DNA from 3 places in the Marinomonas sp. TI.3.20 genome. Region 2 is predicted to be linked to each of the others. Evidence: predicted binding sites of a transcription regulator. Region 2 holds the regulator's gene; each other region holds the start of a gene.
The links. Region 2 encodes LexA, which represses DNA repair genes until DNA is damaged. Its sites were predicted from a motif close to TACTGTNTANNTANACAGTA; they were not measured.
Positions count from the first base shown of each region.

Region 1: ruvC (crossover junction endodeoxyribonuclease RuvC) is a predicted target of LexA. The motif match lies at 1,843-1,862, and genes of this name have one in related genera.
Region 3: uvrA (excinuclease ABC subunit UvrA) is a predicted target of LexA. The motif match lies at 1,131-1,150, and genes of this name have one in related genera.

Region 1 covers NZ_JBAKAS010000006.1:70,296-73,554, reverse strand. Annotated here, with positions in the region: gene ruvB (Holliday junction branch migration DNA helicase RuvB) at 1-659, opposite strand, end outside; gene ruvA (Holliday junction branch migration protein RuvA) at 663-1,265, opposite strand; gene ruvC (crossover junction endodeoxyribonuclease RuvC) at 1,262-1,819, opposite strand; gene aspS (aspartate--tRNA ligase) at 1,984-3,259, opposite strand, start outside.
Region 2 covers NZ_JBAKAS010000020.1:17,254-20,512, reverse strand. Annotated here, with positions in the region: gene topA (type I DNA topoisomerase) at 1-505, shown strand, start outside; gene V6259_RS16760 (DUF6586 family protein) at 502-972, shown strand; gene V6259_RS16755 (hypothetical protein) at 975-1,241, shown strand; gene lexA (transcriptional repressor LexA) at 1,294-1,914, opposite strand; gene dinG (ATP-dependent DNA helicase DinG) at 1,985-3,259, shown strand, end outside.
Region 3 covers NZ_JBAKAS010000019.1:24,959-28,217, reverse strand. Annotated here, with positions in the region: gene uvrA (excinuclease ABC subunit UvrA) at 1-1,074, opposite strand, end outside; gene V6259_RS16380 (MFS transporter) at 1,235-2,593, shown strand; gene ssb (single-stranded DNA-binding protein) at 2,627-3,259, shown strand, end outside.

The DNA.
Region 1 (3,259 bases), on a different contig from region 2:
GGGGTTCCTCGGGATCGCCTGGCCACTTCAAAGCTGCCAGATTGATCAAGTTCCATCCCCATCTTTCCTGCTGAACGCGCGACAATCGTCGTTAACGATTCAACATCATAAAACTCTAAACGCTGCACGATACCAAAGCGATCTCTAAGCGGTGATGTTAACAAACCCGCTCGAGTTGTTGCTCCGACAAGTGTAAAAGGAGGGAGTTCAATTTTAATCGAACGCGCCGCCGGCCCTTCACCAATCATAATATCCAGCTGATAATCTTCCATGGCTGGATACAGGATTTCCTCAATGGCTGGGCTTAATCGATGAATTTCATCAATAAAAAGCACATCCCCTTCGTTTAGATTGGTTAATAATGCCGCTAAGTCTCCCGCTCTTTCAAGTACCGGCCCCGACGTTGTTTTTACGTCCGCCTCCATTTCATTGCCAATAATATGAGCCAATGTGGTTTTACCCAAACCTGGCGGCCCAAATATCAGAGTATGATCAAGCGGTTCATTTCGTTGTCTAGCAGCTTGGATGAATATTTCCATTTGCTCTCTGACAACCGGCTGCCCTATATATTCTGCTAATGCTTGAGGGCGAATAGCACGATCTACTTGCCTGTCGCTGCCTTTTATCTCAGCCGTTATAATTCGATCCTGCTCAATCATACATTAATTCCTTAGCATACCTTTAAGTGCGGCTCTAATGACATCTTCACTGCTAGCGGCGTCCATAGGAACACCAGCAATAGCACGAGCGGCTTCTTGAGGCTTATAGCCAAGAGAAATAAGCGCTGCCTCAGCTTCCTGCCTAGGATCTGTCTGGACTTGACGCAATACGGCTGGCGTAGAAAACAAGTCGGTTTTCGCCGCCTGTCCGAGCTTATCTCGTAATTCGATAATAAGTCGTTCTGCCGTTTTCTTACCAACACCAGGGATTTTTGTTAAGGCAGATACATCTGACTCTTGTACATTCGAAACCAACTCTTCCGCAGACATGCTTGATAAGACAGCCAAGGCCATTTTAGGACCAATGCCGTTGACTTTAATCAGCACACGAAACAAGGCACGCTCATTTTTATCAATAAACCCATAAAGTGTTTGGGCGTCTTCTTTTACTAGAAAGTGAGTATATAAAGTCACCATGTCACCCACTTGCGGCAGGTCATAAATAGTCGTCATAGAGGCACTGATTTCATAGCCTATGCCGTTCACATCAACCAAAAGCTCTGGTGGTGTTTTTTCTACCAAGGTACCGACAATTCGTCCGATCAAAGTGCTTTCCTTACATCTTGTTCAGTCCAACGTTTAGAAGTGCGCCCTGCTCGTTTACCGACGCCATATTCCAAGCCGCCAGAGGTGCGAGTGTTAGCATGACACAAAGCAATCGCGAGCGCATCTGCCGCATCTGCCTGAGGCTTCGCGGATAATTTCAGAAGTAACTGAACCATGAGCTGAACTTGTTCTTTGTCTGCATTGCCGTTGCCCACGACGGACTGTTTCACTCGTCGAGCCGCATACTCATGCACAAACAGTTCTCGCAATGAAGCGGCAACAATGGCCGCACCTCGTGCTTGCCCAAGCTTCAATGCTGAGTTCGCATTTTTAGCTAAAAACACTTCTTCGATGGCGAATTCCTGGGGATTATATTCTTCCAGCAAAGACGACACATTATTAAAGATATGTTTTAGCCTTACCGACAGCGCTTCATCCGGTAATCTAATGCAACCACTATTGACATAAATGGATTTGCCATTTGAAACATCAATGATTCCAAAACCTGTAATTCGAGAGCCTGGATCAATCGCTAATATTCTCGTGACAGTCATTGAGTTCCCGTATTCTTTATCATTACTGTATATTCCAACAGTCCTTTCATAAGTATGCAATGTAAATGTATAAAAAAGGCCGCAAATAAGCGGCCTTTTACATTTTTCTTGCAATCCTTTAACACAACTTACTGTTTTAAAATAAGTTTAAAGGTCAAATGTTACTATTCTGTAACAGGCTTTCTAACGCGGATGTGCAGCTCTTTCAACTGCTTTTCGCTTACTTCACCTGGCGCTTGAGTCAACAAACAAGTTGCACTTTGCGTTTTAGGGAAGGCAATTACGTCACGGATAGAAGCCGAGCCCGTCATCAACATAACAAGACGATCCAGACCAAATGCTAAACCACCATGTGGTGGCGCACCGAATTTCAATGCGTCTAACAAGAAGCCGAATTTCTCTTCTTGTTCTTCTTCGCTGATATTAAGCAATTCAAACACGGTTTCTTGCATAGAAGACTGGTGAATACGGATCGAACCACCACCCAATTCAGTGCCGTTTAGAACCATGTCATACGCTTGAGACAAGGCATTAAGCGGATCTGCTTTTAGGTCTTCTGCAGAGCAAGAAGGCGCGGTGAAAGGATGGTGAATGGCAGTAATGCCGCCGTCCGATGTTTCTTCAAACATTGGGAAGTCAACTACCCATAAAGGTGCCCACTCGCAAGTGTACAAATCAAGGTCTTCACCCAATTTGCAGCGCAATGCGCCCAACGCTTCGTTAACTATTTTCGCAGAGTCAGAGCCAAAGAAGATCAAGTCGCCATCTTGTGCATCAAGACGAGTCATCAACTCTTGGCGCACTTCCATCGGCAAGAACTTAACGATTGGAGACTGTAGGCCTTCTTCAAGGTTAGATTTGTCGTTTACCTTGATGTATGCCAAGCCTTTGGCGCCGTAAATACCAACAAATTTAGTGTATTCGTCGATTTGCTTACGAGTCAGTGAATTACCGCCCGGTACTTTCAAGGCAGCAACACGACCTTTAGGATCTTTTGCTGGGCCAGAGAAGACTTTAAAGTCCACATCAGCCATCAAGTCAGACACAGTGACAATCGTCAATGGAATACGTAGATCAGGCTTGTCGCTGCCGTAAGTTTCCATTGCTTCAGAGTAAGGCATACGAGGGAATGTACCCAAATCAACGCTCATTAGCTCTTTAAACAAGCTAGTGATCATCTCTTCTGTCATGCCCATGATTTGTTCTTCGCTCATGAAGGACGTTTCGATGTCTACTTGAGTAAACTCAGGTTGACGATCGGCACGTAAATCTTCGTCACGGAAACATTTTGCAATTTGGTAGTAACGGTCGAATCCAGACACCATCAACAGTTGCTTAAACAACTGAGGTGATTGTGGAAGCGCGAAGAAACTGCCTTGTTGTGTACGGCTTGGTACCAAGTAATCACGCGCACCTTCTGGTGTTGCACGCGTTAGAATT
Region 2 (3,259 bases):
AGGGTACGATGGTCCTGTACTTGAGTGTGATAAATGTGGCTCAGAAATGCAGCTTAAGACAGGCCGTTTCGGCAAATATTTTGGTTGTACCAGCGACGATTGTAAAAATACTCGCAAGCTTTTGAAGAGCGGGGAAGCGGCGCCACCTAAGATGGACCCAGTTCCGATGCCTGACCTAGCTTGTTTAAAAGTAGAAGATCATTACGTTTTACGTGATGGTGCAACGGGTTTGTTTTTAGCGGCTAGTCAGTTTCCGCGTAAGCGAGAAACTCGAGCACCGCTGGTGAAAGAATTGCTTCCTTACATGGAGCAGATCGATCCTAAATATCACTTTTTCTCTAATGCTCCAGTTATGGATAACGAAGGTCGTCCGACCATTATTCGTTACAGTCGTAAGACGAAAGAGCAGTATGTGATGACTGAAGAAGAAGGTAAGCCAACGGGTTGGAAAGCCTATTATGTTGGTAAGCAATGGGTCGTTGAAGAAGGTAAGAAAAAGAAATGAGTGCTGCAACTCCAGCGAGTTTAACCAATCAAAAGTTGGATTCAGCACGCCGTTTTCTTCGACAAAGTCAAGAAGATGCAGGTTCTTGGCTTGGCGCAAGTTTGGAAGGGGCCGCAATCTTTCATTTGCGCAGTGCGTTGAATGGATTGCTACAGGAGGTTGGTTTGGCTTACCAACTAACCTCTGGTTTGCAACTTGACGGTTTGTTGAAAGAAGCTAAAGATAAAGATGTTGTCGTGCCGGTATTAGTCGAACTGCATGACTTATCTTTGCAATCTGGTTCTTGGCTAAATCAATTAGAGCAAGCTTATTTGGTTCAATTTGAATGCCGCTCTTCCATGTTTGTTAAAGCCAATGAAGCAAACTTGATTGGTCGTGGCGGCGATGACGGTGCATCGGTTAATGTGTTTTTATCTAAGCTAACGGAGTTGGTGTTGCGTTTTAGAGAAGAATCCTCAGAGTATTAAATATGAAAGAATCCTATCTAGAAATTATTGAGCTGGACAATGGCGATATTGTATTGCGTCCAGCTGGCGAAGAGGGCGAGAATGCAGAGCCCTTGGCAACATTAACAATTTCTGATGATACTAAGTCTTATCTTAAAGAACGTTATTTTGAACTGGCAAAATGCATGTTTCATGCAGGGATTGATTTTGTTTATTCGGAAGAAGAAACGTTTGGTGATGACATGGAGTATCCAGAAGATATGGATGTAAGGCCTAAAATATTGCATTAAAAAAGGCGAAGCATTTGCTTCGCCTTTTGGCTTTTCGGCTGAAGGTTCTGATTTAAATAGTTTGGCGTATGACGCCTACTGAAAGTCCTTCAATAGCAAACTCTTCGCTTTCTAAATCTACAATGATATCGTCAAAGTCTTCATTTTCCGGTACTAAGCGAATTAAGCTGCCTTTTTGGAAAAATCGTTTAACAGTGACTTCTTCGCCTATTCGAGCAACAACAATTTGGCCGTCACGAACAGTTGTCGTCTTATGAACAGCAAGTAGGTCTCCTTCCATGATGCCTATGTTCTTCATGCTAGTGCCAGAGACGGAAAGAAGGTAATCCGCCTTAGGTGAAAACATCGCGGCTGGAACATTAACATGAGACGCGACATTTTCTTGGGCCAAAATTGGAAACCCAGCAGCGACCTTGCCAATAACGGGTAATCCGGCATCCGCTTTTTCTGCTAAAGCAGGGTCTTCAAGCAGGCGAATGCCACGGGATGCGCCGGAAAGCATTTCTATGGCCCCTTTTTTAGCGAGGGCTTTTAGATGTTCTTCAGCGGCATTGGGAGATTTGAACCCTAGGCGATGGGCTATTTCTGCACGAGTTGGAGGAAAACCTGTTTCGCTAATAAATTCACGAATGGTTTCTAGTACGTCAGATTGTCTGTTGGTTAATTTAATCATAGCGTCATCTGGTTGTTTATACAGTAACTGTTATTATATACAGCATTATTCAAGATACTCAATAAATTAAATGCTTTCAGATGAACTAAAAACACAAATTCACCTTGCTTACCGAGCCTCGCTGGAAGCAAAGTCCCATAAACCTAGAGTTGGTCAGCGTCAGATGATCGGCACAATCGCCCGTACTTTGGGAAATATAAAGCAAGGGAGCGAAGGTGAGCGGTTAGACGAAAAGCATGTGGCCGTTGTTGAGGCGGGGACGGGGACGGGTAAAACACTGTCTTATTGTCTGGCTGCGATTCCAATTGCAAAAGCGCGTGGCTTAAAGTTGATTATTTCAACGGCAACCGTAGCCTTGCAAGAACAAATTCTCCATAAAGAATTGCCTGATCTGTTAGAGCATACCGAATTAAGTTTCAAATATACCTTAGCAAAAGGGCGTGGGCGTTATCTTTGTTTGAATAACTTGGAAGGTTTTCTGAGTTCTGAAGAGCAAGGTATAGAGGATATGTTTGCTGGGTTGTTTGAACAACATCTTCAATCTGATGATATTAACACCGCGCTTTATCAAGAGATGGATGTTGCTTTATCTAAGGGTGAGTGGGACGGCGACAAGGATAATTGGTCTGGCATTATTAGGGATCAAGATTGGCGCCGCTTGACTACGGATCATCAGCAGTGCACTAACCGCAACTGTGCTAATTACTCTGCGTGCCCGTTTTTTAAAGCGCGCGGTGAAATTGAAGACGCGGATGTGATTGTTGCCAACCACGATTTAGTGCTTGCTGATTTATCGCTTGGTGGTGGGGCAATTTTAACGCCGCCGAAAGAAACTATTTATGTTTTCGACGAGGGGCATCATTTGCCTGATAAGGCAATCGGCCATTTCCGTCACGAGGTTCGTTTGCAACAAAGTATTACCTGGTTGCGACAGCTCGAAAAAAATCTAGTGAACTTAAAGCAAGAGTTGACCGATGACGTTAGCTTAACAGGGCAGTTGTTGCTTAAAATTCCTCAACAGATTCAAAGTATTGTCAATTTCATCCAGTACGCACAGCAAGGTTTAGCGCCTTATATTCAAGGCTTGGGCTTGGATCAAGAGAATAATCAGCATCGTTTTGAGTTTGGTGTTATTCCTGATGAGTTACGGCAGCTAGCCTATAGTTTGCAGACCTCCTATCAGAAGCTTTTCAATAATATTGAAAGTATTCAGGACGAATGCAAGAAAACCAAGCAAAACGAAGGGATGGGTGTGACGCCGGAAACTGCTGAAACCTGGCAGCCAATTTTGGGCGTTATATTGGGGCGTTTAGAGCAAAGTGTTGAGTTGTGGCGTTTATACTCG
Region 3 (3,259 bases), on a different contig from region 2:
AACAAAATCTATTTTATCTTTGCCTGAGCCTTTTAGAATTTTATTTTGAAATTCTATTGGAATGTCTTTAAATTTAGCTTCTACATCAAAGCCATAGTGCTTTGCTAATGCTGTCAATTGCTGGTAGTAAAAAATACTGCGTCGTCCCCAGCCGCGAATGGCGCCTTCAGCAAGGGTTAATGTGCCGTCTTGAATGATGCGATCTGGATCAAATAGTTGATGAGTGCCTAAGCCGTCACAGGTTTGGCATGCTCCATTCGGGTTATTAAATGAGAATAAACGAGGCTCAAGCTCCGTTAAGCTGTAGCCACAAACAGGGCAAGCAAATTTACTTGAGAAAATGTGAATGTCCTTGTCGTCGTCCATATTGAGGACTTTAGCGATGCCGTCTGACAGAGCCAGACAGGTTTCAAAGGACTCAGCTAGACGTAATTTAAGGTCACTACGAACTTTAAATCGATCAATGACAACTTCGATAGTATGTTTCTTATTCTTTTCTAAAGCTGGAACATCGTCTAAATCGACAACGATTCCATCAATGCGTGCGCGAATAAATCCCTTAGATAACAAGTCACTAAGAATATGAAGGTGCTCACCTTTGCGATCCTTTACGATCGGTGCGAGCAACATCATTTTAGTTTCCTCAGGTAGGGAGATTATCTTGTCAACCATTTGTGATATGGTCTGCGCTTCAAGAGGTTCTCCATGATCAGGACAGCGTGGTTGACCTGCTCGTGCAAATAAGAGGCGGAGGTAATCATAAATCTCTGTGATAGTTCCGACTGTTGAGCGCGGGTTATGTGATGTAGATTTCTGTTCAATAGATATGGCTGGGGAAAGTCCTTCGATATGATCTATATCTGGCTTTTCCATCATGGATAAAAATTGACGAGCATATGTCGAAAGGGATTCTACATAGCGTCGTTGGCCTTCTGCATATAGTGTATCGAAGGCGAGAGAAGATTTACCCGAACCTGACAGTCCTGTGATCACCACTAGTTTGTCTCTGGGGATGTCTAAGTCCACATTCTTAAGATTGTGGGTGCGAGCTCCGCGTATGGTGATGGTATCCATGAGTCTCCAAATAGTTTTTTAGCTACAGAAATTAACATCGTTATTGTTGGTGGAATAACTGTCTATTTTTACAGTACTTGAAATAGAGCTTCAACGATATTTTAGGTAAAATAGGCATCTTTCTTTTTTAAACCCTAAGTTGAGTGGTTGTAATCTCCTTATGGATGTACTCGAACGTCGTTCTGTTCTCGCACTAGCATCAGTGTATTTATTTAGAATGCTAGGTCTTTTCCTTATTATGCCGGTTATTAGTGTAGCCGCCGATGGCTTAACAGGGTCGGATGCTGCCTTAATTGGTACCGCAATTGGTATCTACGGTTTCACTCAAGCTTGTCTACAAATTCCGATGGGAATGTGGTCGGATCGTATCGGTCGTAAGCGTGTGATTGTTATTGGCTTATTATTGTTTGCTTTGGGGAGTTTGATTTGCGCCAACGCGACCGATATTAGTGTTCTCATTATCGGTCGAGCCGTGCAGGGCGCTGGCGCCATTGCCAGTACATTAATGGCGTTGCTGAGCGATGTCACTCGGGAGCAAAACCGAACTAAGGCAATGGCCACCGTTGGTATCAGTATCGGTGCCTCTTTCATGCTGTCGTTGGTATTGGGCCCCTGGATATTCGATCTTATTGGTTTGTCAGGACTGTTTTACTTATCCTTCGGTTTTTCTTTCCTAGGTATCGCGTTAGTGCTCTTCATGGTGCCAAATGTGGTTCAGCATACTTTCCGTCGAGATACGACGCCCAGTGCTATCGCCTTAGGAAAAGTACTTAAAGATAGTAAGTTGCGCTTTTTAAATATTAGCGTCTTGTTACTGCATTCAAGTCTCACGGCATTATTTGTCACTGTGCCTCACTTACTAATCACTCGATTCGGCCTTCCTTTGGCTCATCATAGTTGGTTGTATCTGGCGATCATGGGTTTTGCTTTTGTTGGTATGGTACCATTGGTAATAATTGCCGAAGCTAAAGGTAAAATGAAAGAAGTGGTGTTCGGTGTTGTTGTATTGTTGGGCTTTAGTACTTTGTTGTTGCAATGGGCTCCCTATTTATGGGCTTTTGGACTTCTTCTATGGGCTTATTTCGTCGGTTTTAATACTTTAGAAGCAACATTACCTTCTTTAATTAGTAAGTTAGCCCCAGTTGGTTATCGTGGAACTGCTATGGGGGTTTTTTCTACCCATCAGTTTTTAGGTTCCTTTATCGGAGGCGTTGGTGGTGGTTGGCTATTACAGTACTCTTCCAGCAACAGTTTATTTCTTGTCGTCGGATTAGTATTGCTGTTGTGGTCGATAGTTTGCTTATACCAGCCTACAATACAACAACTGAGCAGCATGGCATTTAGCCTACCAGAAGGCGATGATGCGGCTATAAAACTGTTTGCAGACCAGCTTTCCCATGTGGAAGGCGTGGAAGATATGCAGATTTTCATAGATGAGCGCACAGCTTATCTTAAAGTAGACAAAAAAATACTCGATAAAGAGACATTGCAGCGCCTTGCGCCGCAAGTAAACCTTTAAAGATGATAATGAATTATTTAGTTGGAGAGCGTCATGGCACGTGGAATTAACAAGGTTATCTTAATTGGTAACGCTGGCAATGATGCCGAAGTGCGTTTTATGCCATCGGGTGCAGCGGTTGCAAACGTTAACATAGCAACATCAGAAAGCTGGCGCGATAAGCAAACTGGACAAATGCAAGAACGTACTGAATGGCACCGGGTTGCCTTTATGGACCGCGGTAATTTCCGCTTAGGTCAGATTGCGGGTGACTTTATCAAAAAAGGCTCAAAAGTTTACGTAGAAGGTTCTTTACGTACGCGTGAGTGGGAAAAAGACGGCATCAAACGCTACACAACAGAAATCGTAGCAAACGAAATGCAGTTACTTGATGGCCGTGGTGATAACAGCAATGGCGGCCAGCAAGGCGGTTATGATTCAGGTTCGCAAGGTGGTTATAGTAACAACCAAGCGCCTCAGCAAGGCGGTTACAACCAAGCACCCGCTCAGCAAGCACCACAGCAAGGTTTTAATCAGCCACAGCAAGGTGGCTATAACCAAGCACCTGCTCAGCAAGCGCCTCAACAAGCTGCGCCACAAGCTCAGCCACAATCTTTTGGTAGTTGGGGTAATGCACCACAACAAGCACCTGCGCAACAAGCTGCGCCACAGCAACGTGCGCCACAG